Regions from separate parts of the Tersicoccus mangrovi genome, predicted to be linked through region 2. Evidence: riboswitches for the same ligand, from Rfam matches in the RefSeq annotation. Region 2 holds a riboswitch; each other region holds the start of a gene.
What was found. Region 2 has a riboswitch for S-adenosylmethionine ahead of V6N00_RS15590 (acyl-CoA dehydrogenase family protein). Riboswitches for the same ligand answer to the same signal wherever they lie in the genome.
Positions count from the first base shown of each region.

Region 1 (9,810 bases), on a different contig from region 2:
GTTCGAGCCCGCGGACTGCACCCAGGTGACGGTCACGCCCTTCTCCTTCAGCGCCGCCTCGAGCCAGCCCTTCTGCTTGATCACGAGGGAGAGCGGGTTGTACGTGGCGAAGTCGATGGTCAGGGTCTTGCCGTTGCCACCCCCGCCCGCGGCGGCTGCGGTCGACGAGCCGGAGCCCTCGCCGGCGCACCCGGTCAGGGTCAGGGTCGCGGCGGTGACGACGGCGACGGCGGTGAGGGCGGAGCGGACGAGACGGGCAGGGCGGCGGGCCATGGTGATCCTCTGGAGGTCGAGACGGACGACGTGATGGTACGGAGAAGAAGGGACAGGTGGAGCGAAACAGAACAGGGTCGAACGGGAGGGGTGCGCACACGGTCGCGCCACGGGCGCAGGCCGCGGCGCTGCGGGACCGCGCAGCTCGCCGGCTCGCTGATCCGGTGGACCGGCGGGCGGTCAGTGGGCGTCGACGCCGAGCGCGGTGAACAGGTCGGCGCGCATGCGCGCCAGATCGGCCGAGCCACGGTCCCGAGGTCGCGACCCCGGCACGGTGTGCACGGAGCGCACGCCCGCGGGCGCCCGACCGGGTGCTCCCACACCGACCTGACCGGTGCTGCCGCCGTCGGTCGAGCCGAGGAGGACGACGCGGTCGGCGAGCTGGAGCGCCTCGTCGACGTCGTGGGTGACGAGCAGGATGGTCGCCGGGGAGGCGTCGTGCACGGAGAGCAGGAGGTCCTGCATCTTCAGGCGGGTGAGGGCGTCGAGGGCGCCGAACGGCTCGTCGAGCAGGAGCACCTGCGGGTCGCGTGCCAGCGCTCGGGCGAGGGAGGCGCGCTGCGCCATGCCGCCGGAGACGGCCCGCGGGCGGTGACCGGCGAATCCGGACAGGCCCACGAGGGCCAGCAGCTCGTCGATGCGGGCGTCCTGCGCAGCGGTCCGGCGGCGGCCGGTGCGGGGCAGCCCGAGCGCGACGTTCTCCCGCAGCGTGCGCCACGGCAGCAGGCGCGGTTCCTGGAAGGCGACCGCGCAGCGCGGGTCCCAGGGGCGCACCGGGGCGTCGCCGATGACGACGGACCCGGCACTCGGGGCGTCCAGCCCGGCGGCGAGGCGCAGCAGGGTCGACTTGCCGCAGCCGCTCGGGCCGAGCACCGCGATCACCTCACCGGGCGCCACCTCCAGGTGGACACCGGCGAGGACGTCGTGCGGGCCGAAGCTGCGGCCGACCCCGTCGAAGGTGATGCCGGCGTCCCCGTCGCTCCAGAAGTGCGGGGAGTCCGCCGGGTCGGCCACCCCGGAGGCGGCATGGCGCGCGGGCGAGAACAGAGACACGTGAGATCAACTCCATCGATCCTGGCGGTAGCACCCTTCCGACGGATCGGTGGGTTGCTGCGGCGTCGACGAGCCAGATCTCTCGGCCGCTCGGGATGGTATGCCGCCACTGTAACGGCACGACGGGGCCGTCCGGCAAGTCGGTCGGCGGCGGGACCGCCACGGCGCGTCACACTCGACCCCCACCGCCGACTCGATCGACGAGCCGGCGGGAACAGGGGCGGAGAATGAAGCCATGAGCCACCGGAACGACCCCGAGACGATCCGCCGCCTGCTCACGACGCCCGGGCGCTGGGCCGTCGTCGGCCTGAGCGAGAACCCACGCCGGGTGGCGCCCCGCATCGCGGCGATGCTGCGGGACCACCTCGGCATGCGCATCCTGCCGGTCAACCCGCGCGGGGAGGCGGCCCTGGGGGAACCGGGACACCGCACGCTGGCCGACGCCGTGCAGGCCGGCGGTCCCGTCGACGTCGTCGACTGCTTCGTCAACTCGACGAAGGTCGGTGCCGTGGTGGATCAGGCCATCGCCGTCGGCGCGGGCGCCGTGTGGCTGCAGCTCGGCGTGGTCGACGAGGACGCCGCCGCCCGGGCCGCCGCGGCCGGGCTCGACGTCGTGATGGACACCTGCCCCGCGATCGAGGCGCCCCGCTTCGGCCTGTAGACGAAGCCCGAGGTCGCTCCCGCGAGTTCACGCCGGGACGTGACGCCGCATGGCGGACACGGGTTGATCCGCCCGACGACGGCGGAGCACAATGGCAGCACCATCCCGAGCGGCCGAGAGATCTGGATCGATGACGCCGCAGCAACCGTGGTCGAAGAAACCGCTGACCACACGGTGCTACCGCCAGAAGCGATGGAAGAGAGCGCACAGCAATCTTTGAGCATCGGCCAGGGCCGTCCCCTGTCCGGCTGCGCATTGCCGGGACCCGCGAGCGGTACGTCAGTGAAGGAAGCCCGATGAGCAGCATCGACGAGCGAGTCAATCTCGCCGAGCCCCTCAAGTTCGCGTACTGGGTGCCGAACGTCTCCGGCGGCCTCGTCGTCTCCACGATCGAGCAGCGCACGAGCTGGGACTTCGACTACAACAAGAAGCTGGCCCGGATCGCCGAGGACGCCGGCTTCGAGTACGCCCTCTCGCAGACCCGGTACGCCGCCAGCTACGGCGCGGACAAGCAGCACGAGGCGACGTCGTTCTCCCTCGCCCTGCTCGCCGCGACCGAGAAGCTCAAGGTGATCGCCGCCGTGCACCCGGGCATGTGGCACCCCGGCGTGCTGGCGAAGTACATCATCACCGCCGACCACATCTCGAACGGCCGGGCCGCCGTGAACATCGTCTCCGGCTGGCTGCGTGCCGAGTTCGACGGGTTCGGGCTGCCCTGGCTCGAGCACGACGAGCGGTACGCCCGCACCGAGGAGTTCATCTCGATCCTGCGGGGGCTGTGGACCGAGCAGGACTTCTCGTTCCACGGGACGTACTACGACATCTCCGACTTCACGCTCTCCCCCGCCCCGGTCGACGTGCCCGGCCGCGCCCACCCGGACGTCTTCTTCGGCGGCAACTCGACCGCCGCGCGGATCGCCGCGGGCCACGTCGCCGACTGGTACTTCTCCAACGGCAAGGACTTCGACGGGTTCGACGAGCAGTTCAACGACGTGCACGCCTCGGCCGCCGCGATCGGCCGGACGGCCCCACGCTTCGGGCTCAACGGGTTCGTCATCGCCCGGGACAGCGAGAAGGAGGCCCGGGACACGCTGCGGGAGATCGTCGAGAAGGCGCACCGGCCCGCCGTCGAGGGCTTCCACGACGCCGTCCAGGAGGCCGGCCCGGCCACCAAGGACGGCAAGGGCATGTGGGCGGACTCCTCGTTCGAGGACCTCGTCCAGTACAACGACGGATTCCGCACCCAGCTGATCGGCACTCCCGAGCAGATCGCGGAGCGCATCGTCGCCTACAAGCAGCACGGCGTGAACCTGCTGCTGACCTGCTACCTGCACTTCCAGGAGGAGGTCGCCGCGTTCGGCCGGGACATCCTGCCGATCGTGCGTGAACTCGAGGCCGACCTGGCCCGCAAGCACGGCGTCGAGCTCGGGGACCCCGAGCTGACCGCCACGACGACAGGAGGACGCTGACCCATGGCCGACCACCGTTTCGGATTCCGCACCCGCGCGCTGCACGCGGGTGGCACCCCCGACGCCGAACAGGGCGCCCGGGCAGTCCCCATCTACCAGACGACGTCGTTCGTGTTCAAGGACACCGCCGACGCCGCCAACCTCTTCGCGCTGCAGAAGTACGGCAACATCTACTCGCGGATCGGCAACCCGACGGTCGCCGCGTTCGAGGAGCGGATCGCGTCCCTGGAAGGCGGCATCGGCGCCGTCGCCACGTCCTCGGGCATGGCCGCCGAGTTCATCACGTTCGCGGCGCTGACCGGGGCGGGCGACCACATCGTCGCGTCCTCCCAGCTCTACGGCGGCACGGTCACGCAGCTCGACGTGACGCTGCGCCGCTTCGGGGTCGAGACGACGTTCGTCTCCGGCACCGACCCGGCCGACTACGCCGCCGCGATCCGGCCCGAGACCAGGGCCGTCTACACCGAGGTCGTCGCCAACCCGTCCGGCGAGGTCGCGGACCTGGCCGGACTCGCCGCGGTGGCCCACCAGGCCGGCGTGCCGTTCGTCGTCGACGCGACCCTGTCCACCCCGTACCTGATCCGCCCGCTCGAGCACGGCGCCGATATCGTCATCCACTCGGCGACCAAGTTCCTCGGCGGCCACGGCACGACCCTCGGCGGCGTCGTCGTCGAGTCGGGCCGGTTCGACTGGGGCAACGGGAAGTTCCCGGTCATGACGGAGCCGGTCCCCTCCTACGGCAACGTCTCGTGGTGGGGCAACTTCGGCGAATACGGCTTCCTGACCAAGCTGCGCTCCGAGCAGCTGCGCGACATCGGCCCGTCCCTGTCCGCGCAGTCCGCGTTCCAGCTGCTGCAGGGCGTCGAGACGCTGCCCCAGCGCATGGACGCGCACTTGGCGAACGCCCGAGCGGTCGCCGAGTGGCTGGATGCCGACGAGCGGGTCTCCTACGTCAACTGGGCCGGCCTCCCGTCCCACCCGCACCACGAGCGGGCCGAGCGCTACCTCCCGCTCGGCCCCGGCTCGGTGTTCAGCTTCGGCGTCCGCGGTGGCCGGGCGACCGGTGAGCGGTTCATCGAGGCGCTGCAGCTGGCCAGCCACCTGGCCAACGTCGGCGACTCCCGCACGCTCGTGCTGCACCCGGGCTCGACGACCCACCGGCAGCTGACCGCGGAGCAGCTCGCCGCGGGCGGTGTCAACGAGGACCTGATCCGCATCTCGGTGGGCCTCGAGGACGTCGAGGACATCCTGTGGGATCTCGACCAGGCGCTCACCGCGGCCCAGCAGGTCGCGGAGGAGTCCGGCGAGCTGGAGGAGAACGACGACACGTTCGTCACGCCGGAGGCCGGCGCGGCCGACGACGAGGCGTCACGCGAGATCGGAGCACGCGCATGAGCACCACGACCAGCTCGAACACCAGCGGAACCGAACAGCAGGACGGCCGCACCTGGGTCGGCCCCACCGCGCCCGAGCGGCTGTCCATCCTGCGCGACGCGAAGGTCGTCGCCATCGTCGGCGCCTCGGACAAGCCGTCCCGCGCGTCCTACTTCGTCGCCACCTACCTGCTCTCCTCCTCGCCGTACCGGGTGTACTTCGTCAACCCGGTCGCGAAGGAGATCCTGGGGCAGCCGGTGTACGCGTCCCTGGCGGACCTGCCGGAGAAGCCGGACATCGTCGACGTCTTCCGCAAGCACGACGACCTGCCCGGGGTGCTCTCCGAGGCGATCGATGCCGGCGCGAGCACGATCTGGCTGCAGCTGGGCTCGTGGCACGAGGGCGTGGCCGCCGACGCCGAGGCCGCCGGGCTGAACGTCGTGATGGACCGGTGCGTGAAGATCGAGCACGCGCGGTTCCACGGCGGCCTGCACCTGGCCGGCTTCGACACCGGGGTGATCTCCTCGAAGCGTCAGGTCGTGGCCTGAGAGCCCGTCGCCACCCGGACGCATCACCGACCAGACAGCGTCAGGTGTCGTCGCGAGCGGCCATGAACGTGTAGTCCCACACGCGGACGCCGGCGGCCTCGTCGGCGTCCGTGCTCTCGTGGTGGAGGGATCGCGCGCGGTCCAGGACCGCCTCGACGTCGTCGAACACCTGCCGGGCCTCCGCGGTGGTCAGCCGCAGCGCCCCGATGCTGATCTCGCCCCGCGGCTCGAGGTCGCGGCCCGCGGCACGCTCCTGAGCCCAGGCGGCCAACCGCGCCATCATGTCCTGCTGGTCGATCGTCACCTGGTGCAGGTAGGCGGCGAGGGAGCCCTCCTCCTCGGGGGCCAGCGGCTGCTGCGGACTGCCCGCCTGCCAGGACTGGTTCACCGCCTTCCACACCCGGTCCCGCCGGTCGCGGGCGAACTCCGGGGCCTCCTCGACGAAGCCGGCGTCGGCGAGCGCCCGCAGGTGGAAGCTCACGGCGTTCGCGGGGACGTCGAGCTGCCGCGCGAGGTCCGCGGCGCGGGCGTGGTCCACGGCACCGAGGACCGAGACGATCCGGCGGCGGACGGGATGCGCCATCGCCTTGAGCATCGGCGAGGTCATCACCGTGGGCACGAGGTCGGGAGCGCTGCGCGTCGGCTGATCGGCGTCCATGGGACCACTCTAGGGAAACCGGTCGCCGTACGCGCACGTCCGGTTGCGCACTAGCTATTGCGCAACTGACGTTGCGGATCTAGGCTGTCCGCCATGGCACGCGTTCGCCGAGGTTCCCACTCCCCTGATCCCGTCCCGCTGTGGCGCAACGCGGACTACCGCTGGTGGCTCGCGGCCGACACCTCACCGGCCCTCGGTCGCTCCCTGCTCACCCTCGCCGTGCCGCTGCTCGCCCTCGCGGTGACCGGCAGCCCCGCGCAGGCCGGCGTCGTCACCGCGGTCGGCGCGGTCGGCCGGGTGCTGGCGGTGCTGCCCGGCGGAGTACTGACGGACCGGCACGACCGGCGGGTCCTCATCCTCGCCGGCGCCGGGGTCGGCGTGGTGGTCGCCGCGACGCTCGCCGTCCTGCTCGCGTGCGGGCTGCTCGACTTCTGGCTCCTGACCTTGCTCAACCTCGTGCTTGCCGTGCGCAGCGGGCTCGTCGACGCGACCCCGAACGCCGCGCTTCCGTCGGTCGTCGACTCGTCCCGGCTGGGTTCCGCCGTCGCCGCGAACCAGGGGCGCGACGCCGTCGTGAGCCTGACGGGCGGCCCGATCGGCGGCGTGCTCATGGCCGTCGGGCACGCGGTGCCGTTCGTCGCCACGGCGATCCTCTACGCGGGTACCGCGGTCGCCGTGCTGCGGATCCGCGCCGACCTCCGACCCGGCGCCGGCGCCCCTGGGACGGCGGACGCCGCCTCGGTTCGGGACGAGGCGAGCGCCGAGCGGGTGCACGGCACCGACGAGCGCCCCGCGCACCCCGGCTGGTTGGCGGAGGCCTGGGCCGGGTTCGCCTGGCTGGCCGGCCGCCCGGAGCTGCGCGGGGTCATGGCCGTCTCCACGATCGTCAACCTCGGCATCGGTGCGGCGATGACCGCGGTCGTCTTCGGCCTGCAGCAGCGCGGCGAGTCACCCGCGACGATCGGCCTGACGTCGGCGTCCGTCGGCGCCGGGCTCCTGGTCGGGTCACTGGTGGCGCCGTTCCTCGTGCAGCGCGTGCCCACCGGTGTGCTGGCCGGGACCGGTCTGGTCGCCCTGGCGGGCGCGCTGGCGGTCCTGCCCTTCGTGCACGCCGTCCCGGCGGTGTGCGCCGCTCTGGCGGCCGGCATGGCGGCGGCGCCCGCGATCAACGCCGGGCTGCTCGGCTACTTCATGGTCGCCGTGCCGTCGCGGTTGCTCGGCCGGGCGTCCAGCGCCCTCGACCTCCTGGCGCTCGGCGCCGTTCCGCTGGCCCCGCTGCTCGCCGGCTTCGGCTACACCGCGTGGGGCTGGTCCGGTGTGCTCACGCTGTGCGCGGGGATCGGTGGGATCGCTGCCGTCCTCGCCCTCGCCAGCCGCGGCCTGCGCAGCCTGCCTTCCGCGCCGCGCTGGTCGGAACACGCCGCAGGCGCCGCGGCCGGCTGATCGATCGAAGGGCTCGGCCGGCGCTGCGGCGCCCCCGATGTTTAACGTGTAAGGCGCGGGGTGGGGAACGGTTGGGTATCACCCCCATAATGGGTGCATGCAGATCAGCCCCGGAGATCTCGATCCCGCCGTGGGCGTGGGAACGGAGCGCCTCATCCTCCGTCCCATGACCGCGAGTGACGTCGCCGCCATCCTGGCGGGCGCGCATCCCGTCGAGTGGGCCGAGGACTTCCCCCAGCCCGGTGACGTGGACACCGCCCGCCTGCTCGAGTTCGGCGGGGGTGCGTTCGACGTCTCGACGTCCTTCGGGCACCTCGCCATCGTCGAACGCGGGTCCGGCCTGGTGGTCGGCCTGATCGGGTTCGAGGGTCCGCCGATCGACGGGGTGGGCGAGTTGATCTGCAGCATCTGCCCGTCCCGCCGCAACCAGGGCTACGCCACCGAGGCCACGACCGCCCTCGTCGACTTCGCCTTCTCCTTCCCGGCGATCAGCGCTGTGCAGGCGAGCACCCCGTGGGAGGACGAGGCCGCCCAGCGCGTGCTGGTCAAGTGCGGCTTCACGGCCGAGGACGACGACGCCGAGGAGACGTTCGAACGCGGCTTCCGGCGGGCTCGCCCCGACGCCGTCTGATCCGGGCGTCCGCCCGTCAGCGCGCGATTCCGCTGACGCCGAGCCGCGGCCTAGCCGCGTGAGGCGGCAATGCGGGCCGCGTCGACGTACCCGTCGGTGATGTGCCGCTGCAGCCGGCGGCTGACCGGGCCGCCGAGCGTGAGCAGCGCCGTCGCCGGCCGGCTGAACGCCCGCACCTCGAACTCGACGTCGCCGCCTTCGTACAGGTGGGCGAGGAACGCCTCCTCGCCGCGGGCCGGGTGCCCGGGCAGGGTGCCGTAACCGAACCCGGCCGTGGCGGCCGGAACCCGGCCGGTCAGCGGGACGACCGGGGTGCTCGCGGCCACCCACACGACGCGGCACGGTGCCGTCGGGCCGCGCCGGAGCAGGCGGTCGACCGGCCCCGGGAGACGACCGAGGACGGGGTCGAGGGCCCGGATCACCGTGGCCGCGCCGACGGTGCTGCACACCCGCACGCCGGGCCGCGCGACGTCCTCGTCCGCCTCGACCGTCAACCCCGCGCCGGCGAGGATCCGCCATCGGGCGATGGCGTCGCCGAGCGCGGCGAACGCGTCGCCACCGTGGCCCACCACGCTCCGCCGGCGCACCGAGGACCACCCCGGCGGCCACCACCCGCTCGCCGTCCACCCCACCTGCCGGTACGTCAGGCCGCGCGCGAACTCCTCCGGCACCGCGCGCCCCTCACCCATCGACGCGCTCCCGCCACGCGAGCATCTCGCGGTCGCGCCGCGGCAGCCCCGCGACCACGAGGTCCCACGAGTCCTCGATGAGGTCCGCGACCGTCGCCTCGTCCAGTTCCCCGTCGAGCGCGACGCCGTTCCAGTGCGTCTTGTTCAGGTGCCACGCCCCGGTGATCTCCGGGTGGGCGGCGCGCAGGGCGACCGCGAGCGCCGGCTCGCACTTGAGGCTGATGCTCAGCGGTGTCGCGGCGAGCGCGGACAGCGCGAACATGCGGGCCACGCCGCTGCCGGCCCGCACCTTGAACACACTGGTCTCGGGACCGAACGGGAAGTCCTCCCAGGCCCCCGGCAGGCGCAGACACAGCTCCCGGACGCGTTCGGGGCGCAGCGCCGGCACCGTCAGTCCCCGTTCGGGGCCGGCACGACGGTGCGCGAGCTGAGCAGCCGCCGGTTGCGCAGCACGGGAAGGAACTCGCGGACCTCGTCGATCCGCCGCCGCGTGACGTCGACCGTCACGAGGCCCTGCGGCTCCTCCTCGAGGAAGTCCGACGGCACCCCCATCGGGTCGATGATGGCCGAGTGCCCGATGGTGTGGGCGCTGGAGGTGCCCGCGGCAGCCACCCAGCAGGTGTTCTCGATGGCCCGCGCCTTCAGCAGCGTCTCCCAGTGGTCGACCTTGTGATCGCCGCGGAACCACGCGGACGGCACCGCGATCAGGTCGGCGCCGTCCTCGGCGAGCACGCGTGCCACCTCGGGGAAGCGCAGGTCGTAGCAGGTCATCACGCCGACGTTCAGGCCCCCGAGGTCGACGTTCTTCGGCCCCTCGTCCCCCGCGGCGATGCGGCTGGACTCCCGGTGCGAGAAGGCGTCGTAGAGGTGCAGCTTCCGGTAGGTCTCCACCACGCGGCCCTCGTCGTCGATCACGACGAGGGTGTTGTACGGCCGGTGGTCGGTGGACGGCTCGTAGCCGCCGGCGATGACGGCGATGTGCAGCTCGTGGGCGATCGCGGTGAGGTCGCG
Region 1 is NZ_JBAJMW010000003.1:186,132-195,941, forward strand. Features, by position in the region: gene V6N00_RS06935 (aliphatic sulfonate ABC transporter substrate-binding protein) at 1-273, opposite strand, end outside; gene V6N00_RS06940 (ABC transporter ATP-binding protein) at 454-1,326, opposite strand; SAM riboswitch class I at 1,336-1,428, opposite strand; gene V6N00_RS06945 (CoA-binding protein) at 1,562-1,987, shown strand; SAM riboswitch class I at 2,085-2,186, shown strand; gene sfnG (dimethylsulfone monooxygenase SfnG) at 2,284-3,456, shown strand; gene V6N00_RS06955 (O-acetylhomoserine aminocarboxypropyltransferase/cysteine synthase family protein) at 3,460-4,851, shown strand; gene V6N00_RS06960 (CoA-binding protein) at 4,848-5,378, shown strand; gene V6N00_RS06965 (winged helix-turn-helix domain-containing protein) at 5,419-6,036, opposite strand; gene V6N00_RS06970 (MFS transporter) at 6,130-7,479, shown strand; gene V6N00_RS06975 (GNAT family N-acetyltransferase) at 7,577-8,110, shown strand; gene V6N00_RS06980 (DUF1990 family protein) at 8,161-8,799, opposite strand; gene V6N00_RS06985 (MmcQ/YjbR family DNA-binding protein) at 8,792-9,178, opposite strand; gene V6N00_RS06990 (carbon-nitrogen hydrolase family protein) at 9,190-9,810, opposite strand, start outside.
Region 1: another riboswitch for S-adenosylmethionine. It lies ahead of V6N00_RS06940 (ABC transporter ATP-binding protein); the one in region 2 lies ahead of V6N00_RS15590 (acyl-CoA dehydrogenase family protein).

Region 2 (9,810 bases):
CACGGGGCTCGAGGTGGCCCGCGAGATCGACGCCGCCGAGGCGCGGATCCGTGCGGCGGTGCCGATCGCCCGGGTCATCTACCTGGAGCCGGACATCGCGCGGCCCGCGGGCGCGGGGGATGCGGGCGCCACGCGCGTCGGGGTCGAGGACGCCCCGGGCGCGGACGACTGACGGGAGCACCGAACGGCAGGTCGACCGGATCGGACACCCATGCACGACAGAGGGCGCGTCACCCTCGGGTGACGCGCCCTCGTCGTCTGCGACCGGAGCTCGACCGGTCGCGGTGCTCAGCGCTCGGGCCGGCGGTTCCGGTCCGCGGCGGGCCGGTTGGCCAGCACCGGGTGCAGACCGGTGATGCCCTCGCGCTCGGCGGCCGCCGCGTAGATGCCCTCCCGGGCGCGGAACCAGCCGAGGATCAGCAGCGGGATCAGCACGATGAGCGACGCGAGCACCCACCGGCCGGTCTCGGAGAAGCCCATCGTGACGAGCACGAACAGCAGGAACGCCAGCGTCAGGTAGGCGGTGAACGGGGCGCCGAAGAGGCGGAACGACGGCCGCTCGAGCTGGCCCGCTTTCGCCAGGCGCTGCAGCTTGATCTGGCACAGCATGATGGTGGCCCACCCGCCGATGATGCCGAGCGCGGAGATCTCCAGCACGATCTCGAACGCCTGCGACGGGACGACGGCGTTGAGGACGACGCCGAGGAGGGTCACCGCGGCGGTCAGGAGGATGCCGCCGTAGGGCACCCCGTGGGAGCTCATCCGGCCCGTGAACTTCGGGGCCGACCCGTTGACCGACATCGACCGCAGGATGCGCCCCGTGGAGTACAGGCCCGCGTTGAGGCTGGACAGGGCGGCGGTCATCACGACGAGGTTCATGATCGACGCGGAGACGAGACCGGCGTCCGGGTTGCCGATGTGCGAGAAGAAGGTGACGAAGGGGGAGACGCCTGCCTGGTAGCTGGTGAAGGGCAGGAGCAGGGAGAGCAGCAGGACGGAGCCGACGTAGAAGATCGCGATCCGGAAGATCACCGTGTTGACCGCCTTCGGCATCACCTCGCGCGGCTTCTCGGTCTCACCGGCCGCGATGCCGACGAGCTCGATGGCCGCGTACGCGAAGACCACGCCGCTGACCGCGAGCATCGGGGCGATCCCGCCGGCGGGGAGGAACCCGTTGTTCTGTGACCACACGGAGAACCCGGTGGCGCCGGCGTCGGTGTGGGCGCCGGAGACGAGGAAGATGATGCCGACGATGAGGAAGATGACGAGCGCGGCGACCTTGATCAGCGCGAACCAGAACTCCATCTCGCCGAACAGTCGCACGGACACGAGGTTCAGGGAGAGGACGACGACCAGCGCGATCAGCGCGACCGCCCACTGCGGGACCGCCGCGATCGGCGCCCAGTAGTGGGACCAGAACTTCACGTAGAGCGCCACCGCGGTGGTGTCCACGACCGACGTCATGGCCCAGTTCAACCAGTACATCCAGCCGGCGGCATACGCCATCTTCTCGCCGTAGAACTCGCGGGCGTAGGAGACGAACGAGCCCGACGAGGGACGGTGGAGCACGAGCTCGCCGAGCGCGCGGAGGATGAGGAACGCGAAGAACCCGCACACGAGGTAGACGAGCGCCAGGGCGGGGCCGGAGTTGGCCAGCCGGCCGCCGGCGCCCATGAACAGGCCGGTGCCGATCGCACCGCCGATGGCGATCATCTGGATCTGCCGGGAACTGAGGGTCTTGTGGTAGCCCTCTTCCTCACTGCTGAAGTCGCGGACCGCGGTCAACGCGTCGCCGGTCAGTTCCCGGCCGTTCTCCAGGGAGTCGTCGTAGTCGTGGAACCGGTCGGTCCCAGGTCGGTCGATCATGGTGCCCTCCTCGTGCGGGTCCGGCCGGTGGCCGGATGATGATCGCGTCCACGGTAGTCCCCGATCGGGCCCGACCCCAAGCCCGCCCGGCCCGTCGTCGGTCAGCCCGTCGTCAGGCGATCGCGCTTCCCCGGCGTCGTTGCCGCGCCACGCTCAGCCCGACGATCGGCAGGCCGGCCGCGGCGAGAACGGATCCCAACACGATCGGCGCCACGAGGCCGAGGTTCATCGAGATGACGAGACCGCCGAGGAAGGCGCCGAGGGCGTTGGCGATGTTCAGCGCCGAGTGGTTCAGAGCGGCGGCGAGCGTCTGCGCGTCCGCGGCGACGTCCATCAGCCGGGCCTGCAGCCCGGGCACGAGCACGGATCCGCTCGCCCCGATGAGCAGGACCATGACCATCGCGGGGATCGCCCAGTGCACCACGATCGCGAAGACGGCGAGCAGCACGCACGTGATGACGAGGCCGATGACGATGCCGCCGATGACGGACCGGTCCGCCAGGCGCCCGCCGACCAGGTTGCCGAGCACCATCCCCAGTCCGTAGAGGCCGACGACGAGCGGCAGCCACGCGGCGTCGAGCCCGGCGACGCCCGTCATGATCGGCCCGATGTAGGAGTACATGGCGAAGAAGCCGCCGAACCCGACGATGCCGGTGAGCAACGCGTACCAGACCTGCGGGCGACGCAGCGCGCCGAGCTCCCGCAGCGGGCTCGCGTCCGGGTCGGCCGGGACGAACGGGACGACGCGGCTGATGAGGACCACGGCGAGGGCGCCGATCGCGGCGACGAACACGAACATCCACCGCCAGCCCACGGTCTGGCCGAGCCAGGTGGCCACGGGCACGCCGATCACATTGGCCACCGACAGACCCATCATGACCATGGCGATCGCGTGCGCGCGCCGGGTGGCCGGGGCCAGGGACGCGCCGATGAGGGCGGCGACCCCGAAATAGGCGCCGTGGGGCAGCCCGGCGATGAACCGGGTGACGACGAGCCACGGGTAGCTGGGCGCGAAGAACGCACTGAGGTTGCCGACGGTGAACAGCACCATCAGCAGGACGGCGAGGTGCTTGCGGGGGATGCGGGTGCCGAGCGTCGCGAGGACGGGGGCGCCGACGACGACGCCGAGGGCGTACGCGGAGATGACGTGGCCGGCCTCGGAGATGCTCACGGCCATGTCGTCGGCCACGTTCTGCAGCAGCCCCATCATCGAGAACTCGGTGACGCCGATGCCGAAGCCGCCGACGGCCAGGACGATGATCGCGTTGCGCAGCACCCGCGCGTCGACGGCGCGCACCAGGGGGTGCGAACCGGTGCGGGGGCGGGCGGAAGCGGTGATCGCGGAGGCCTGGGCGGCGTCCTGCTGAGCTGGCGGGGTCACCGGAACAATTTTAGGGCGACCTACACTGGCGGCATGACCGAAACGGGCCCGGATACCGCCGATCGTGAGGGACCTCACCGGGTCCGGGTGGTCGGGGCGGCCCTGGTCGACGACGTCCGGCGTCCACGGCGGCTGCTGGCGGCCCGGCGCAGTGCTCCCGCGGCGCTCGCGGGGCAGTGGGAGTTCCCCGGCGGCAAGGTCGAACCGGGGGAGAGCGGGCCGGACGCCCTCGTCCGCGAACTCGACGAGGAGCTCGGCGTCGCTGCCGTCCTGCACGAGGAGCTGCCCGGGCCCTCGCCCGAGGGGTGGCCGCTGTCCGGCACCGCCGTGATGCGGGTCTGGATCGCCACGACGTCGGACGAGCCGGCCGCCCTTCAGGACCACGACGAGCTGCGCTGGGTGGACCTGGACGACCCCGCCGCCGTCACCGCCCTGCCCTGGATCCCCGCGGACCTGCCGATCGTCGAGTCGCTGCTCGAACGGCTGGCCGCCCTGCGTACCGCCCGGTAGTGGAGTTGCCGCACTTCGGCTCTGCCGGCCGTCCGTGTCTCCACCCGTGAGTCAGCGACTCACGCCCGAAAGCGGTGCTCAAAGAGCCCCGCTTTCGGGCGGTGACCGCTAACTCAGCGAAGACGGGGTCGGTGGTGCCGCGGCGTCGCGGCGAGCGCGGCTCCGCTGGGCGGTCCATCCGTGAGTTAGCGGCTCACGCCCGAATGGGGTGCTCATTGAGCCCTGCCTTCGGGCGGTAACCGCTAATTCAGCGATGGAGGAGCGTGCTTTCGAGCAGTGACCGCTAACTCAGCGATGGAAGGCCGCACTGTCGGGCGGAACCGGCTGACTCAGCGAAGACGGGGTCGGTGGTGCCGCGGCGTAGCGGCGAGCGCGGCTCTGCTGGGCGGTCCATCCGTGAGTTAGCGGCTCACGCCCGAAAGGGGTGCTCATTGAGCCCTGCTTTCGGGCGGTGACCGCTAACTCAGCGATGGAGGGGCGTGTCATCGGGCGGGAACCGGCTGACTCAGCGATGGAAGGCCGCGCTTCCGGGCGGGAACCGCGGGCTCACCGATCGGGAGCCGCCGTTCCCGGGGAACCGCCGATTGACGCCAAGGCGGAGACAGCGCTTCCCGTTGTCCGGCGAGACACGGAAGCCGAGGACGCTAGAACAGTGCCGGCTGCTCGGGCTCCGCTGCCGAGGATGTCGTCGGCATCGAGGGCGGGACAGCGTCGTGCCGAGCCAGCTCGTGGGGTCCGTAGTCGAGGAGTCGGCGGTCGTCGCGGGCACCGGCGATGGCCGCCGACTCGGGCTCGTCCCGGAAGAACCGGGCCGACGAGCCCAGGCCGTGCCGGCGCCGGAAGTAGCGGAGCCGGCCGGCCAGCCAGGTGGTGTACTCCTTGGTCGCGTACGTGCCGCCCCCGTAGAGCCGGCGGTACCGGCCGACCAGCTGCGGGTGTTCGGCGGCGAGCCAGGTGAACCACCACTCGCGGGCACCCGGCCGCAGGTGCAGTGCCCCGGCGGTCACCCCGCTCGCCCCCGCCGCGGCGAGCGCGCCGAACAGGCCGTCGAGCGCCTCATCGGTGTCGGTCAACCACGGCAGGATCGGCATCGCCATCACCCCGCACGGCATCCCGGCGTCCGCCAGCCGCCGGATCAGGTCGAGCCGGGCCGCCGGGGTCGGGGTGCCCGGTTCGACGCGCCGTTGCAGCTGCGGGTCGACCATCGCCAGCGAGATGCCGACCCCGACCGGCACGTCCTTCGCCGCCGCGGTCAGCAACGGCAGGTCCCGCGCCAGCAGGGTGCCCTTGGTCAGGATCGAGAACGGGGTGCCGGAGCCGGCGAGCTCGCCGATGATCCCGGGCATCAGCCGGTACCGTCCCTCGGCCCGCTGGTACGGGTCCGTGTTGGTCCCGAGGGCGACGTGGGGGCGCGCCCAGGACCGGCGTCGCACCTCCGCGTGCAGCACCTCGACGGCATTGACCTTCACGACGAGCTGGCTGTCGAAGTCCGGGCCCGCGTCGAGGTCGAGATAGGTGTGCGTCTTGCGGGCGAAGCAGTACACGCAGGCGTGCGAGCAGCCGCGGTACGGGTTGATGGTCCAGGCGAAGGGCATGGCCGACGTCGCCGGGACGTGGTTGAGCAGGCTCTTCGCGTGCACCTCGTGGAAGGTGATGCCGGCGAACTCGGGCGTGCGGACCGATCGTTGCAGGCCGGCGAGCGGAAGCAGGGCCGGCGTGGGGCGCACTCCGGGAATCTGCCCCTCGATCTCGGGGGACGCGGCGGCCGTCTCCGCCGCGATCGTCTGACCTTCCCAACGCATGGGCTCATTCGAACACACGTTCGAACGATTGATCAAGCAGTCCACGCGCATGCCCGGCGGTCACAGCCTGTGGCTTGTGCCCGCCGCCCTTCACACGCCGTCACAGCAGTTCCGCGCGCCGCCCGCGGTCCGCCACGATGGGGGAGCGAGATCACGAGTCCCGACGCGAAGCTCTGGCTGGTCGGGCGGCAACCCTCTCCCGTGGTGGGGTGCCCCAGATGAGGATCCGGTCGTGCACCCTGCGCGGCAAGCACGGCCCCGGCGGTGGGTGCGACCCGCGTACGCCGCTCCCGGGCGCCCCGACGAGGGAGACCCGCATGACCGAAACGTCCATCACCGAGAGCACCGAGACGGCCTCCGGCACCGGCACCACCGGCAGCGCCTTCGCCACGGCTGCTGCCCGCTACCGGCCGATCTTCGCTCGCATCGCCGCCGGGGCGCTCGACCGCGAACGGAACCGCACACTGCCCACCGAGCAGATCGGCTGGCTCAAGGACGCCGGCTTCGGCGCCGTCCGGATTCCCGTCGAGCTCGGCGGCGACGGGCTGACCTGGCCCGAGCTCACGACGCTGCTGATCGAGCTCGCCGCCGCGGACAGCAACCTCCCGCAGGCGCTGCGTGCCCACATCGCCCTCGTCGAGGAGAACCTGGTCCGGCGCCGCCGCGGGGAGGACCGCGGCGTCTGGCTCGAGCGGTTCGCCGCCGGGCAGCTCGCGGGCAATGCCTGGACCGAGCCCGGCGCCGGCGGCACGGCCACGATCCTCGAGGACACTCCCAGCGGACCGACGCTGACAGGCCGGAAGTACTACACGACCGGCACGATTTTCGCCGACTGGATCGACGTTACCGCCAGGCGCCCGGACGGCACCGACGTCTCGGTCGTGATCGCGACGACGACGCCGGGCGTGCGCACCGACGACGACTGGGACGGCTTCGGGCAGCGGCTCACCGGCAGCGGCACCACCGAGTTCACCGCCGCCGCCGTCGACCCCGCGAATGTCTCCCCGTTCGCCGACCGCTTCCCTTATCAGACGGCTCTCTACCAGCACCTGCTGCTCGTCGCCCTGGCCGGGATCGGCCGGGCCGTCGTCGTCGACGCCGCCGAGCAGGTGCGCCGCCGCACCCGGGTCTTCGGCCACGGCAACGCCGACCTCGTCCGGGACGACGCCCAGATCCTCGCCGTCGTCGGCGAGATCAGCGCCCAGGCGTATGCCGCCGAGGCGACGACACTGCGGGCGGCCCACAGCCTCCAGGCCGCGTTCGCGGCGACCGGGGGAGCGCGGGAGCGGGAGGCGGTGGTCGCCACCGAACTGGAGACGGGTCAGGCGCAGATCGTGCTCAGCCGGCTCGTGCCCGAGGCCGCCGGAGCCCTGTTCGACGCGCTCGGCGCGTCCTCGACCAGCCAGTCCCGTGCGCTGGACCGGCACTGGCGCAACGCCCGCACCGTCGCCACCCACAACCCGTTCATCTACAAGGCGCGGATCGTCGGCGACCGGGAGGTCAACGGGACCGAGCCGCCCCTGATCTGGACCATCGGCGAGGCCGACGCCGATCGCCGGGCCGCCCGTGACCGGCAGCCCACCGTCGTCGGCTGAACCCGTGCCCGCCCCGACCGCCCGCCAGACCGCCTGCCGACCCCAGGAGAACGCATGAGCCCCGAACCCCGCCGCCACGTCCGCTTCAACGCCTTCGACATGAACTGCGTCGGACACCAGTCACCCGGCCTGTGGCGCCACCCGCAGGACCGCTCCACCGACTACGCGTCCCTGCGCTACTGGACGCACTTGGCCCAGGTCCTGGAGAAGGGCCTCTTCGACGGCCTCTTCATCGCCGACGTGCTCGGCACCTACGACGTCTACGGCGGCTCGAACGAGGCGACCCTGCGGGCAGGCACGCAGGTCCCGGTCAACGACCCGTTCCTGCTCGTCTCCGCCATGGCCGCCGTGACCGAGCACCTCGGCTTCGGCGTCACCGCCGGCACCGCGTACGAGCACCCGTACCCGTTCTCCCGCCGGCTGGCGACGCTCGACCACCTCACGGAGGGCCGGGTCGGCTGGAACGTCGTCACCGGCTACCTGCCCTCGGCCGCCCGCAACATGGGCCAGACGGACCAGCGCGAGCACGACGAGCGCTACGAGCACGCCGACGAGTACCTCGAGGTGATCTACAAGCTGCTCGAGGGCTCGTGGGAGGACGACGCCGTCGTCCGCGACACCGAGCGGGGCGTCTTCACCGACCCGGCGAAGGTGCACGAGATCGGCCACGAGGGCAGGTACTTCTCGGTGCCCGGCATCGCCCTGACCGAGCCGAGTCCGCAGCGCACGCCGGTGATCTTCCAGGCCGGCGCGTCGCCCCGCGGCACCCGGTTCGCGGCGGAGCACGCCGAGGCCGTGTTCGTCGCCGCCCCCACCCGGGAGCAGCTCACCGCGACCATCGCCCGGATCCGCGATGCGGTGGAGGCCGCCGGGCGGGACCGGAGCGACGTGCGGATCTACGCCATGCTCACCGTGGTCACCGGCCCGGACGACGCGACGGCACGGGCCAAGTACGCGGAGTACCGGTCGTACACCGACGTCGAGGGCGCGCTCGCGCTCATCTCCGGGTGGATGGGCGTGGACCTGTCCGCCTACGACCCCGACGACGTGATCGGCACCGACGTGCAGTCCAACGCCATCCAGTCCGCGGTCGCCACGTTCCAGCAGGCCTCCGGCGACACGGGCGCGCCCTGGACCGTCCGGCAGCTCGCGGAGTGGGTGGGCGTCGGCGGCTTCGGCCCGGTGGTCGTCGGCTCGGGCGAGGACGTCGCCGCGGAGCTGATCGACTGGGTGGACGAGACCGACGTCGACGGCTTCAACCTCGCCTATGCGATCACGCCGGGCACGTTCGAGGACGTCGTCGAGTTCGTCGTCCCGCAGCTGCAGGCCCTCGGTGCCTACCCGACGGAGTACGAGCCCGGCACCCTCCGGCACAAGCTGTTCGGCCGCGGCGACCGGCTGCCGGACGCGCACCGCGGCAGCCGCTACCGGGTCGGCGCGGCGCTGGGCGCCACGCGCTGACGAGGCGGGGCGCCGGTGGGCGCAGCGCGCTGGTGAGGCCGGCCGGTCCACGGCTCGTGGACGACGGCGGGGCACCTCCGGGGGCCCCGCCGTTCCCGTGTGCCCGGTGGCCCACCCCCGGCATCGACGAACGAAACTTTGTCAGGACATATACTTGCCGTCCCTGGCGGTCGCGGGATACGGTTCTCTTTGTTCTGACAAATGAGTCGAGGAGTTCCGGATGCCACTCGTGCGCATCGACGTCAACACCGGTCGCAGTCCCGAGCACCTGGCCGCCCTCAGTCGTGCCGTCCACGACGCGATCGTCGACGGCTACGGCATTCCGCCGCGCGACTACTTCCACGTCCTCACCGAGCACGCCCCGGGGCAGATCGTCGCGCAGGACGCCGGCCTCGGCTTCGACCGGTCGGCGGACGTCGTGATGATCCAGATCTTCACGCAGGCGGGCCGGACCGAGCGGGCGCGGCACGACCTCTTCGCCGGCATCGCCGCCCGGCTCGCCGACGTGGGCGTGGCGGGCGAGGACGTCTTCATCGGCTACGTCGAGAACGGGCCGTCGGACTGGTCCTTCGGCTTCGGGCGTGCCCAGTACGCGACGGGGGAGCTCCGGGTCCCCGGCGTCACACCCGAACCGACAGTTTGACAGGACATACAAACGACGGCAGAGTGGGACTGTGGCGCATGCCACACCCGGCCGTCGTGCTGATCGATGAGGAAAGGCGCACCACCGTGACCCTCGACGTACTGACCATGGGACGCATCAGCGTCGACATCTACCCCGACGACATCGGCGTCGGCCTGGCCGACGTGACCCGCTTCGGCAAGTACCTCGGGGGCTCGCCGGCCAACGTCGCCGTGGCCGCCGCCCGGCACGGCCGCTCGACCGCCCTCATCACCCGCACGGGCGCCGACCCCTTCGGTGAGTACCTGCACCGGGAGCTGGTCCGCTACGGCGTCGACGACCGCTTCGTCACCCCGGTCGAGGGGTTGCAGACGCCGGCCACCTTCTGCTCCATCACCCCGCCGGACGACTTCCCGCTCTACTTCTACGGCCGGTTCCCGACCGCGCCGGACCTGCAGCTCGACGCGGCGGACCTGGACCTGGATTCGGTGCGCGACGCGCGGATCTTCTGGTCGACCGTCACCGGGCTGTGCCAGGAGCCCAGCCGCAGCGCGCACGTCGCCGCCCACGAGG
Region 2 is NZ_JBAJMW010000009.1:58,998-68,807, reverse strand. Features, by position in the region: gene V6N00_RS15615 (cation diffusion facilitator family transporter) at 1-172, shown strand, start outside; gene V6N00_RS15610 (amino acid permease) at 289-1,866, opposite strand; gene V6N00_RS15605 (MFS transporter) at 1,979-3,247, opposite strand; gene V6N00_RS15600 (NUDIX domain-containing protein) at 3,281-3,757, shown strand; gene V6N00_RS15595 (Rv2578c family radical SAM protein) at 4,402-5,559, opposite strand; SAM riboswitch class IV at 5,709-5,818, shown strand; gene V6N00_RS15590 (acyl-CoA dehydrogenase family protein) at 5,877-7,154, shown strand; gene V6N00_RS15585 (LLM class flavin-dependent oxidoreductase) at 7,209-8,615, shown strand; gene V6N00_RS15580 (tautomerase family protein) at 8,836-9,258, shown strand; gene iolC (5-dehydro-2-deoxygluconokinase) at 9,345-9,810, shown strand, end outside.

Region 3 (9,810 bases), on a different contig from region 2:
GCCGCAGCCAGGACCCGCAGGACGAGTCGCGCGTGGAGAACCTCGCCGAGCTGCTCGCCGTCGTGCGCGAGTACGAGCAGGAGAACCCCGAGGGCACGCTCGCCCAGTTCCTCGAGCAGGTGTCCCTCGTCGCGGACGCGGACCAGATCCCGTCCTCCCCGGACTCGGTGGAGGCCGAGGTCGCCGAGGCCAAGCGGCTCGGCGTCGTCACCCTGATGACGCTGCACACCGCCAAGGGCCTCGAGTTCCCCGTCGTCTTCCTCACCGGCCTGGAGCACGGGGTGTTCCCGCACCAGCGCTCGATGACGGACCCCGCCGAGCTGGCCGAGGAGCGGCGGCTCGCCTACGTCGGCCTGACCCGCGCCCGCCGCCGGCTCTACCTCACCCGGTCCGAGTACCGCAGCCTGTGGGGCCAGACCCAGTACTTCCCGGCCAGCCAGTTCCTCGAGGAGGTGCCCGCCGACCTGATCGACTGGAAGCGGCAGGGCTCCACGACGAACGCGCAGCGGATGGCGGCCACCACGTGGGACAGCGCCGAGAAGGCCGGCTCCTGGTGGGGCGCCGGTACGTCCCGCGGCGCCGGGTCGCGCTCGGCCGGAGGCGCCGGGTCGCGTGCCGCCGCCGTCGGGCGCGTGCAGCCGGCCAAGGAGGTCCCGCACCTGACCCCGGGGGACCGGGTCGAGCACACGACGTTCGGGCCCGGCACCGTGGTCAGCGTCGAGGGCGCGGGGGACAAGAGCGTCGCGAAGGTGTCCTTCAGCATGGGCGAGAAGCGGCTGCTGTTGCGGTACGCCCCGCTGACCAAGGTCGGCTGAAGCGGGCCCGGCGCCCTGACCGGGAGGCCGCGCCGGTGGCGTCGTCCCGGGTGTGAGACGGCTCACGGACCCCCGTCATCGAGCGGGGCCGGGCCTGCCCGGGCGATACACTGACCGACGGAGCACGCGAGCTCGATCGCTCCACCGCCCCGGTCGCCGGGGGCGCATTCCGCCCAGCTTCGCGCAGGTGACCGGTCCGGACCGCAGACGACTTCGACGTAGAAGGACACTTTCCGTGGACCTGTTTGAATACCAGGCGCGCGATCTCTTCGAGGCACACGGGGTACCCGTGCTGGCCGGGATCGTGGCGCAGACCGCAGACGAGGCTCAGGCCGCCGCAGAGAAGATCGGCGGGGTCACCGTCGTCAAGGCGCAGGTGAAGGTGGGTGGCCGCGGCAAGGCCGGCGGCGTGAAGGTCGCGAAGACCTCCGACGAGGCCCGCGCCCATGCGGAGCAGATCCTCGGCATGGACATCAAGGGCCACGAGGTCAAGCGGGTCATGATCGCGCAGGGCGCCGACATCGCCGAGGAGTACTACTTCTCCGTGCTGCTGGACCGGTCGAACCGCAACTACCTGGCCATGTGCTCCGTCGAGGGTGGCATGGAGATCGAGCAGCTCGCGGTGGAGCGGCCCGAGGCCCTGGCCCGCATCGCCGTGGACCCCGCGGTCGGCATCGACGACGCGAAGGCCGGCGAGATCGTCGACGCCGCCGGGTTCCCCGCCGACATCCGCGACCAGGTGATCGCCACCATCACGAGCCTGTGGACCGTCTTCACCGAGGAGGACGCGACCCTGGTGGAGGTCAACCCGCTGGTCAAGACCGGCGACGGGAAGATCCTGGCCCTCGACGGCAAGGTCTCCCTCGACGAGAACGCCTCCTTCCGCCACCCCGGCCACGAGGCCCTCGAGGACAAGGCCGCGGCCGACCCGCTGGAGGCCAAGGCCAAGGCGGCGGACCTGAACTACGTCAAGCTCGACGGCGAGGTCGGCATCATCGGCAACGGCGCCGGTCTGGTCATGTCCACGCTCGACGTCGTCGCCTACGCGGGCGAGAAGCACGCGGGCGTCAAGCCGGCCAACTTCCTCGACATCGGCGGTGGCGCCTCGGCCGAGGTGATGGCCGCCGGCCTCGACGTGATCCTGAACGACCCGCAGGTCAAGAGTGTGTTCGTCAACGTCTTCGGTGGCATCACCGCGTGCGACGCCGTGGCCAACGGCATCGTCAAGGCGCTCGAGATCCTCGGCGACGAGGCCACCAAGCCGCTCGTCGTCCGCCTGGACGGCAACAAGGTCGACGAGGGCCGCAAGATCCTCGACGACGCCGCCCACCCGATGATCACGCAGGCCGCCACCATGGACGAGGGCGCCGACAAGGCCGCCGAGCTCGCAGCGAAGTAAGGGACGAGAACAACCACCATGTCGATCTTTCTGAACTCCGATTCCAAGGTCATCGTCCAGGGCATCACCGGCGGCGAGGGCACCAAGCACACCGCGCTGATGCTCAAGGCCGGCACCGACGTCGTCGGCGGTGTCAACGCGCGCAAGGCCGGCACCACCGTCAGCCACACCGACAAGGACGGCAACGCCGTCGAGCTGCCCGTCTTCGGCTCCGTCGCCGAGGCCATGGAGAAGACCGGCGCCAACACCTCGGTGCTGTTCGTGCCGCCGGCCTTCACCAAGGACGCCGTCATGGAGGCCATCGACGCCGGCATCGGCCTCGCGGTCGTCATCACCGAGGGCGTGCCCGTGCAGGACTCCGCCGAGTTCTGGGCGCACGCCCAGGCCACGACGGACGAGAACGGCAAGCAGCGCACCCAGATCATCGGGCCCAACTGCCCCGGCATCATCACCCCGGGTGAGGCCCTCGCCGGCATCACCCCGGCGAACATCACCGGCAAGGGCGGCGTGGGCCTGGTCTCCAAGTCCGGCACCCTGACCTACCAGATGATGTACGAGCTGCGGGATCTCGGCTTCTCCACCGCCATCGGCATCGGCGGCGACCCGATCGTGGGCACCACCCACATCGACGCCCTCGCCGCGTTCGAGGCGGACCCGGAGACCAAGGCCATCGTGATGATCGGCGAGATCGGCGGCGACGCCGAGGAGCGGGCCGCCGAGTACATCAAGGCGAACGTCACCAAGCCGGTCGTCGGCTACGTTGCCGGCTTCACCGCTCCCGAAGGCAAGACGATGGGCCACGCCGGCGCCATCGTCTCCGGCTCCGCGGGCACCGCGCAGGCGAAGAAGGAGGCCCTCGAGGCAGCCGGCGTCAAGGTCGGGAAGACCCCGTCCGAGACCGCCGCGCTGCTGCGCGAGGTCTACTCCGCCTGATCCACCCCGCACCACACGGCACCACCACGCTCGGCCCGTTCCCGGAATCCTCCGGGGGCGGGCCGTCGTCGTCAGGCCGTCCTCGCAGGGCCTGCCGTGGCATCCGGTGACGACCCGGCGCGCCGCCCGGCGACACGCCGCACGCCGGTAGGAACGCGCCCGCGAAGAGGAGCACCGCCTAACATTCCGGGGGCCGTGCCGACAGTGAAGGGTGACCCCTGTCCCCACCGGAAGAGTTTCCGATGCGCTTGCTGCACCGCCCTGCCGCCCTGGTCCTGACGTTCCTGCTGAGTATCACCACGGTCGGGACGGTGTTCGTGGCTCCCGCCTCGGCCACGACGAGCCCGGCGCCCGGGCTGCCTCCGGCGGGCCCGATCGGTGGCGTCACGGGCGGGAGCCCCGAGTCCGTCGCCGGCGTCGGACGGGCGCCCAAGGGCAGCACGACGGCCGAGGCGAGGCAGGCCGCGCAGGCCGCCGGCGGCACGACGGCCCAGCGCGCCGGGGTCATCCAGGTGACCCTCGCGCCCGTTCAGCTGGCGGACAGCACGACGACGCTGAGCGCCACCGACGTCACCGCGGCGAAGAACGCGGTCGCCGCCGCGAGCGCCTACTGGAGCACGATGACCAACGGGCGGGTCTCCCTCACGGTCGCCTCCACGCTCACCGGCCTGAAGTCGGCGGCCACCTCCACGCAGAGCTCCTACACGATCCTCACCACCGTCAGCGACGAGCTGACGAAGGCCAACAAGTGGATCGCCGGTGACTACCGGGCCCTCGTGGTCGTCGTCCCGGGCGCCCAGCTCGAGTACGGCACGCTCGGCTACGGCATGACCACCAACGGCACGGGCGGCGAGGTCCTGCTGCCGAAGCCGGGCGCGTACACCCTCACGAACAACGTCACCGCCCACGAGTTCGGCCACACGCTCGGGCTGATGCACGCCGACGCGCTCCAGTGTGGCAGCGGCGCCTCCGACGTCGGCGCCAAAGCGGACGGCTCCTTCACCGACAGCAGCTGCTCCATCCGCGAGTACGGCGACACGACGGACCTGATGGGATACGCCCAGAACTCCCTGCCCACGATCAGCTCCAGCTTCTGGGACTACGGCGGATTCGGCCGCGGTGACGAGATCCTCGACGCCGGCGTCGCCGTCGGGCGCAAGACCTACACGCTGACGGCGTGGGAGGGCACCGCGGCGAACCGCGCGGTCAAGTTCACCGACCCCCGCAGCGGCGAGGTCTACTACCTCGAACTGCGGCTGCCCGTCGGGTACGACGTCAACACCGCGGTCGGCGGCAACAAGGGCGTCAAGATCGTCCAGCTCGGCGGCCGGACGGCGTCGAGCTCGCTGATCCTCATGCCCGACACGCACCCGTTCTCCGGGTACTACGCCACCAACCAGGCCTGGCAGGCCGGCCAGACGTTCACGACCCACGCCGGCACGACCGTGAAGATCGAGGCGATCACCGCGACGTCGGCCACCGTGACCGTCGACGCCGACGGGGGCCTCTCGGTGGCCTCCCTCCTCAGCGCGGCGGCGACCCGCAACGCGCTCGGCACGGCCCTCGCCGCCCCCGTCAGCGGTCTCGTGGACGACGGCGCCTACCAGTCCTACCAGCGCGGCGTGATCGTCTACTCGCCGGCCACCGGCGCGATGGTGTCCAAGGGCGCGGTCCGTGGGGCGTGGGGACGGCAGGGCTTCGAGAAGGGCCGGCTCGGGTACCCGACGACCGACGAGGTCTCCGGGCAGGCCGCCGGGGGCGTCTACCAGACGTACCAGGGGGCGACCATCGTGTGGTCCTCGGCCACCGGCGCCCGGATCTCCGAGGGCGCGATCCGCGGCGCGTGGGGCCGGCAGAACTACCAGAACGGCCGGCTGGGCTACCCGACGACGGATGAGGTCCGCGGGTTGCGCAACGGCGGCGTCTACCAGATCTACCAGGGCGCGACGATCCTGTGGTCCTCCGCGAGCGGCGCGCACATCGTCCAGGGCGCCATCCGCGGCGCCTGGGCGAAGCAGGGCTCGCAGGACGGGCGGCTCGGCTACCCGCTGACCGACGAGTACGTCAACGCCGCGGGGCAGGTCCAGCAGGACTACCAGGGCGGACGAATCACCTGGTCCTCGGCGACCGGCGTCCGCGTGGGGTACTGATTCCGCACACCACGCACCACGCACGACGACGGCCCGCTCCCGGTCACTCGGGGGCGGGCCGTCGTCGTCAGGGGTGTCAGTGGTCGTTCGCGGGTGCGTGCGTCAGGGCGTCGTTGAGCCGGGCGGTGGCGGCGATGTCGTCGGTGCGCTACGCGTCGCGCCGTTCGCGCCCGATCCGTGTGTACGCCTCGACCTCGCCCGCCTCGAGCGCCGCCATCGTCTCGGCGAGGAAGTCCTCCAGAGGCATCGCCCGCGCATCGGTCAGGTTGACCGGCATCAGCGCGGTCCGGGTGTAGGGCGGGGCGACCTCGATGATCTCGGGCGCCTCGCCGGCCAGCCGGTACCGCAGCGACAAGGTGTACGAGTGCATCGCGGCCTTCGTCGCCGAGTACAGCGAGGACGACGCCAGGGGCGCATAGCCGAGCATCGACGTCACGTTGAGGATCGCCGAGTGCGGGGTGGCCTTCAGATGGTCGATGAACGCGGAGATCATCCGGACGGGGCCGAGCAGGTTCGTCCCCACGACGCGGGTGAGGTCCTCGTCGTCCACCGGGGCCGCGGGGTCGTCGCCGACCATGATGCCCGCGTTGTTGACCAGCACGTTCAGGTCCGGGTGCCGGGCGAGCAGGTCGGTGGCGACGGCGGTGATGCTCGCCGGGTCGGCGACATCCAGCTCGACGCTCTCCATGCCGGGGTTCGCCGCCGTGACCTCGTCCAGCACGGCCGCCCGGCGGCCCGCGATGATGACGGTGTTGCCGCGTCGCCACAGCTCCTCGGCCAGGGTCCGGCCGATGCCGGTGCCGCCGCCGGTGACGAGGACGGTGTTGCCCGTCAGTTCCATGCTTCTCCCTTGCGGTGGGCGTCCCACTGTCGCGCGTGGGCGCTGTCAGCCTGCTGATCTTCTCGCCGTCGATCGTACGGTGGGCCGGCGGTCGGCTCCGCTACCACGTCGGTCAGGACGCGCGGATGACGAAACGTGACGGCCGGGTGGTCGCGCATCCTCGCCGTCGGCCGTTAGCGTGGCCGACGAAGAATCATGAGTTCCAGCCATGCGGCCCTGGCCGGCTGGACGGCAACCCTCGCCGCTGTCGTGGGGTGCCCCAGGTGACGATTCGGCCCGCGTGCCAACGCCGTGGGCAAGGATGGCGGCCTGAAGGGCACGCCCGGATTCCCAAGGGGGAACCCATGCTCGACGCCAGCAGGAGCGCGCTCACCCGCAAGCGCATCCTCGGATCGGCCTTCGTCGGCACCACCATCGAGTGGTACGACTTCTATCTCTACGGCACGGCCGCGGCCCTGATCTTCTCCACCCAGTTCTTCCCGCACGGCTCGGCACTGGGCGGGATCCTCGCCTCCTTTGCGACCTTCGCGATCGCCTTCTTCTTCCGGCCGATCGGCGGCATCATCGCCGGGCACCTCGGCGACCGGATCGGCCGCAAGTCGCTGCTCGTCATCTCGCTGCTCACGATGGGCGTCGCGACCACCGGCATCGGGCTGCTGCCCACCTTCGCGGTCGGCGGCTGGTTCACCGTCGTCGCCGTCATCGTGCTGCGCCTGGCGCAGGGCCTGTCGGCCGGCGCCGAATGGGGAGGGTCCGCGCTGCTCTCCGTCGAGCACGCCCCCGCCCAGCACCGGGGCTTCTTCGGCAGCTTCACCCAGATCGGCTCGGCCGCGGGGATGCTGCTGGCGACGTCCGCGTTCGCCGGCAGCCGCGCCGCGCTGGGGGAGCAGGCGTTCCTCGCTTGGGGATGGCGGCTGCCGTTCCTGGCCAGCGCCCTGCTCGTCGCCGTCGGCCTGTGGATCCGGCTCGGCGTCAAGGACGCCCGCGAGTTCACCGAGGTGCGGGAGGCCGGGACTACCGCGGCCGCCCCGGTCCGCGAGGTGCTGCGCCACCACTGGCGCGGCGTGCTCGTCGCGATCGGGCAGCGCCTCGTCCAGCCGGCCATCTACTCGATCCTGACCGTCTACACCCTCACCTACGTGACCGCGAAGCGCGGCGACGCAGGCAGCGTGCTGGCCGCGGTGCTGATCTGCTCCGCGCTCGGCCTGATCTCGGGGCCGTTCTGGGGCGGCCTGTCCGATCGCTGGGGACGACGGCGCATCAGCCTCATCTCGGCCGCCCTGGGCGGGGTGCTGGTGTGGCCGTACTTCGTGTTCCTCGACAGCGGGCCGCTCGCCCTCCTGCCGCTGGTCTACATCCTGGCCATGAACGGCATCCACGACGCCATCTACGGCCCGCAGGCCGCGTGGTTCGCCGAGCAGTTCCCGGTGCACGTGCGCTACAGCGGCGTCAGTCTCGGCTACCAGATCGGCACTATCCTCTCCGGCGGCCTCACGCCGTTCATCGCCGCCGGCCTGCTCGCCCTCGGCGGCAACGCACCGTGGCTGATCTGCGCGTACATCAGCGTGCTCGCCGTCGCCAGCGTGATCTCCGCGGCGGCCGCCGCCGACCCGGTGGGCGACGCCCGTCGCGCCGGGCTGGAGCTCGACGCCGACGCCCCGACCGATGCCGCCGTCACCGGCTCCGACCCGGTTCCCGCCGGTGTCGGCGCGGCGGCGGCCTCACAGACGAAGGGATTCACCCGTGCCTGACAGCTCGACCCGACCGAACGAGAACCGACCGAACGAGAACCGAGCGAACGAGACGCGGCCCCTGCTGCTGAGCGCCTTCGACATGCCCACCCCGGTGCACCAGAGCCCGGGACTGTGGCGCCACCCCGAGGACCGCAGCAGCGAGTACACCGACATCGGCTACTGGGTGCAGCTGGCCCAGACCCTCGAGCAGGGCGGCTTCCACAACCTGTTCTTCGCCGACGTGCTCGGCCAGTACGACGTCTACCGCGGCAGCGCCGACGAGGCCGTCCGCGGGGGCGTGCAGTACCCGCTGCTGGACCCGACCGTGCTGGTGCCCGCGCTCGCGCAGGCCACGACGCGGCTCGGTTTCGGCGTCACCGCGTCGACCGGCTACGAACACCCCTATCTGCTGGCCCGGCGCCTGAGCACCCTGGACCACGTGACCCGCGGCCGTCTCGCGTGGAACATCGTCACCTCCTACCAGGACTCGGCGGCCCGGAACCTGGGGCTCACGCAGCAGCTCGGTCACGACGCCCGGTACGAGCGGGCCGAGGAGTACCTCGACGTGCTCTACAGACTCTGGGAGGGGACCTTCGACGACGGCGCAGTCCGCCGCGACCGGGAGTCCGGCGTCTACACGGATCCCGCGGGCGTGCGCGGCGCGGGGCACGAGGGCGAGGCCTTCTCCGTGCCGGGCCCGGCGCTGGTGGAGCCCTCGCCGCAGCGCACTCCGTACCTGTTCCAGGCCGGCGCCTCCTCCCGCGGGCAGCAGTTCGCGGCCCGGCACGCCGAGGCCATCTTCCTCATCGGGCACACCCCGCAGGTCGTGGCCGGCTGGGTGCGGACCATCCGGGAGCAGGTCGCCGCCGAGGGCCGCGACCCCCGCAGCGTCAAGATCCTCACCGGCGTCACGGTGATCGCGGACCGGACCGACGAGGCCGCCCGGGAGCGGCTGGAGAGCTACCGGCCGTACGTGGACGTCGACGCCGCGCTCGCGCTGTTCGCCGGGTGGACCGGAGTGGACCTGTCCACGGCCGACCCAGACGCGCCGCTCGAACACGCCGTCACGGACGCCAACCAGTCCGCGCTCGCCGCGTTCACGAAGCTGGACGCCGACGCGCGGTGGACCCCGCGCCGGCTCGCCGAGTTCGTCGGCATCGGCGGCCGCGGCCCGGTCATCACCGGCTCCGGCGCGACCGTGGCGGACGAGCTCGAGCGCTGGGTCGCGGAGGCGGACGTCGACGGCTTCAACGTCATCTCGGCGGTGCGGCCCGCGGACACCGAGTCCTTCGTCCGCCGCGTCAGCCCCGAGCTGTTCCGCCGCGGCATGCTCGAGCCGGCCCGGGCCGGAGCGACGCTGCGTGAGACGCTCTCCGGTGCGGGTCCGGCGCTGCCGGCCGACCACCACGGGGCCGGCTTCCGGCACGCCCGGGTCTGAGACACGACAGCACGACAGCACGAAGGGCGGTCACCGCGCGGTGGCCGCCCTTCGTCGCTCTCATGCCGGCAGCGGGATCATTCCCGCTGCCACGGGAATCGGAGCCGCCGGCTGCTGCCCGCGTAGATCGGCTCGCCGCCCGCCGTCGCGTCGACGGCCGGGATGGCGCCGGTCTCCGGGGCGTCGGACCGGCGGGTGACCAGATCGAACTTCTGGTGCCCGTGCTCCTCGACCCCGTCGCGGATGGTCCGCCGCATGATCGACTCGGAGAGCTGCCGCCGCAACCAGATGGGGTCCCGCTGCAGGTCCTTCACCAGCGCCACGCACAACAGGACCATCACGATGACGAACGGCAGCGAGGACACGATCGTCATGTTCTGCAGCCCCGTGAGGGCCTCGTCGGGCTTGTCCCCACCGGCCAGGAGCATCACCGCCGCGACGGCGCCCATGAGCACGCCCCAGAACACGACGAGCGGCTTGCGGGGCTCCATCGTGCCGTTC
Region 3 is NZ_JBAJMW010000005.1:354,190-363,999, reverse strand. Features, by position in the region: gene pcrA (DNA helicase PcrA) at 1-815, shown strand, start outside; gene sucC (ADP-forming succinate--CoA ligase subunit beta) at 1,051-2,214, shown strand; gene sucD (succinate--CoA ligase subunit alpha) at 2,233-3,147, shown strand; gene V6N00_RS12185 (LGFP repeat-containing protein) at 3,390-5,297, shown strand; gene V6N00_RS12180 (SDR family oxidoreductase) at 5,446-6,138, opposite strand; SAM riboswitch class IV at 6,330-6,446, shown strand; gene V6N00_RS12175 (MFS transporter) at 6,483-7,889, shown strand; gene V6N00_RS12170 (LLM class flavin-dependent oxidoreductase) at 7,882-9,309, shown strand; gene V6N00_RS12165 (BCCT family transporter) at 9,387-9,810, opposite strand, start outside.
Region 3: another riboswitch for S-adenosylmethionine. It lies ahead of V6N00_RS12175 (MFS transporter); the one in region 2 lies ahead of V6N00_RS15590 (acyl-CoA dehydrogenase family protein).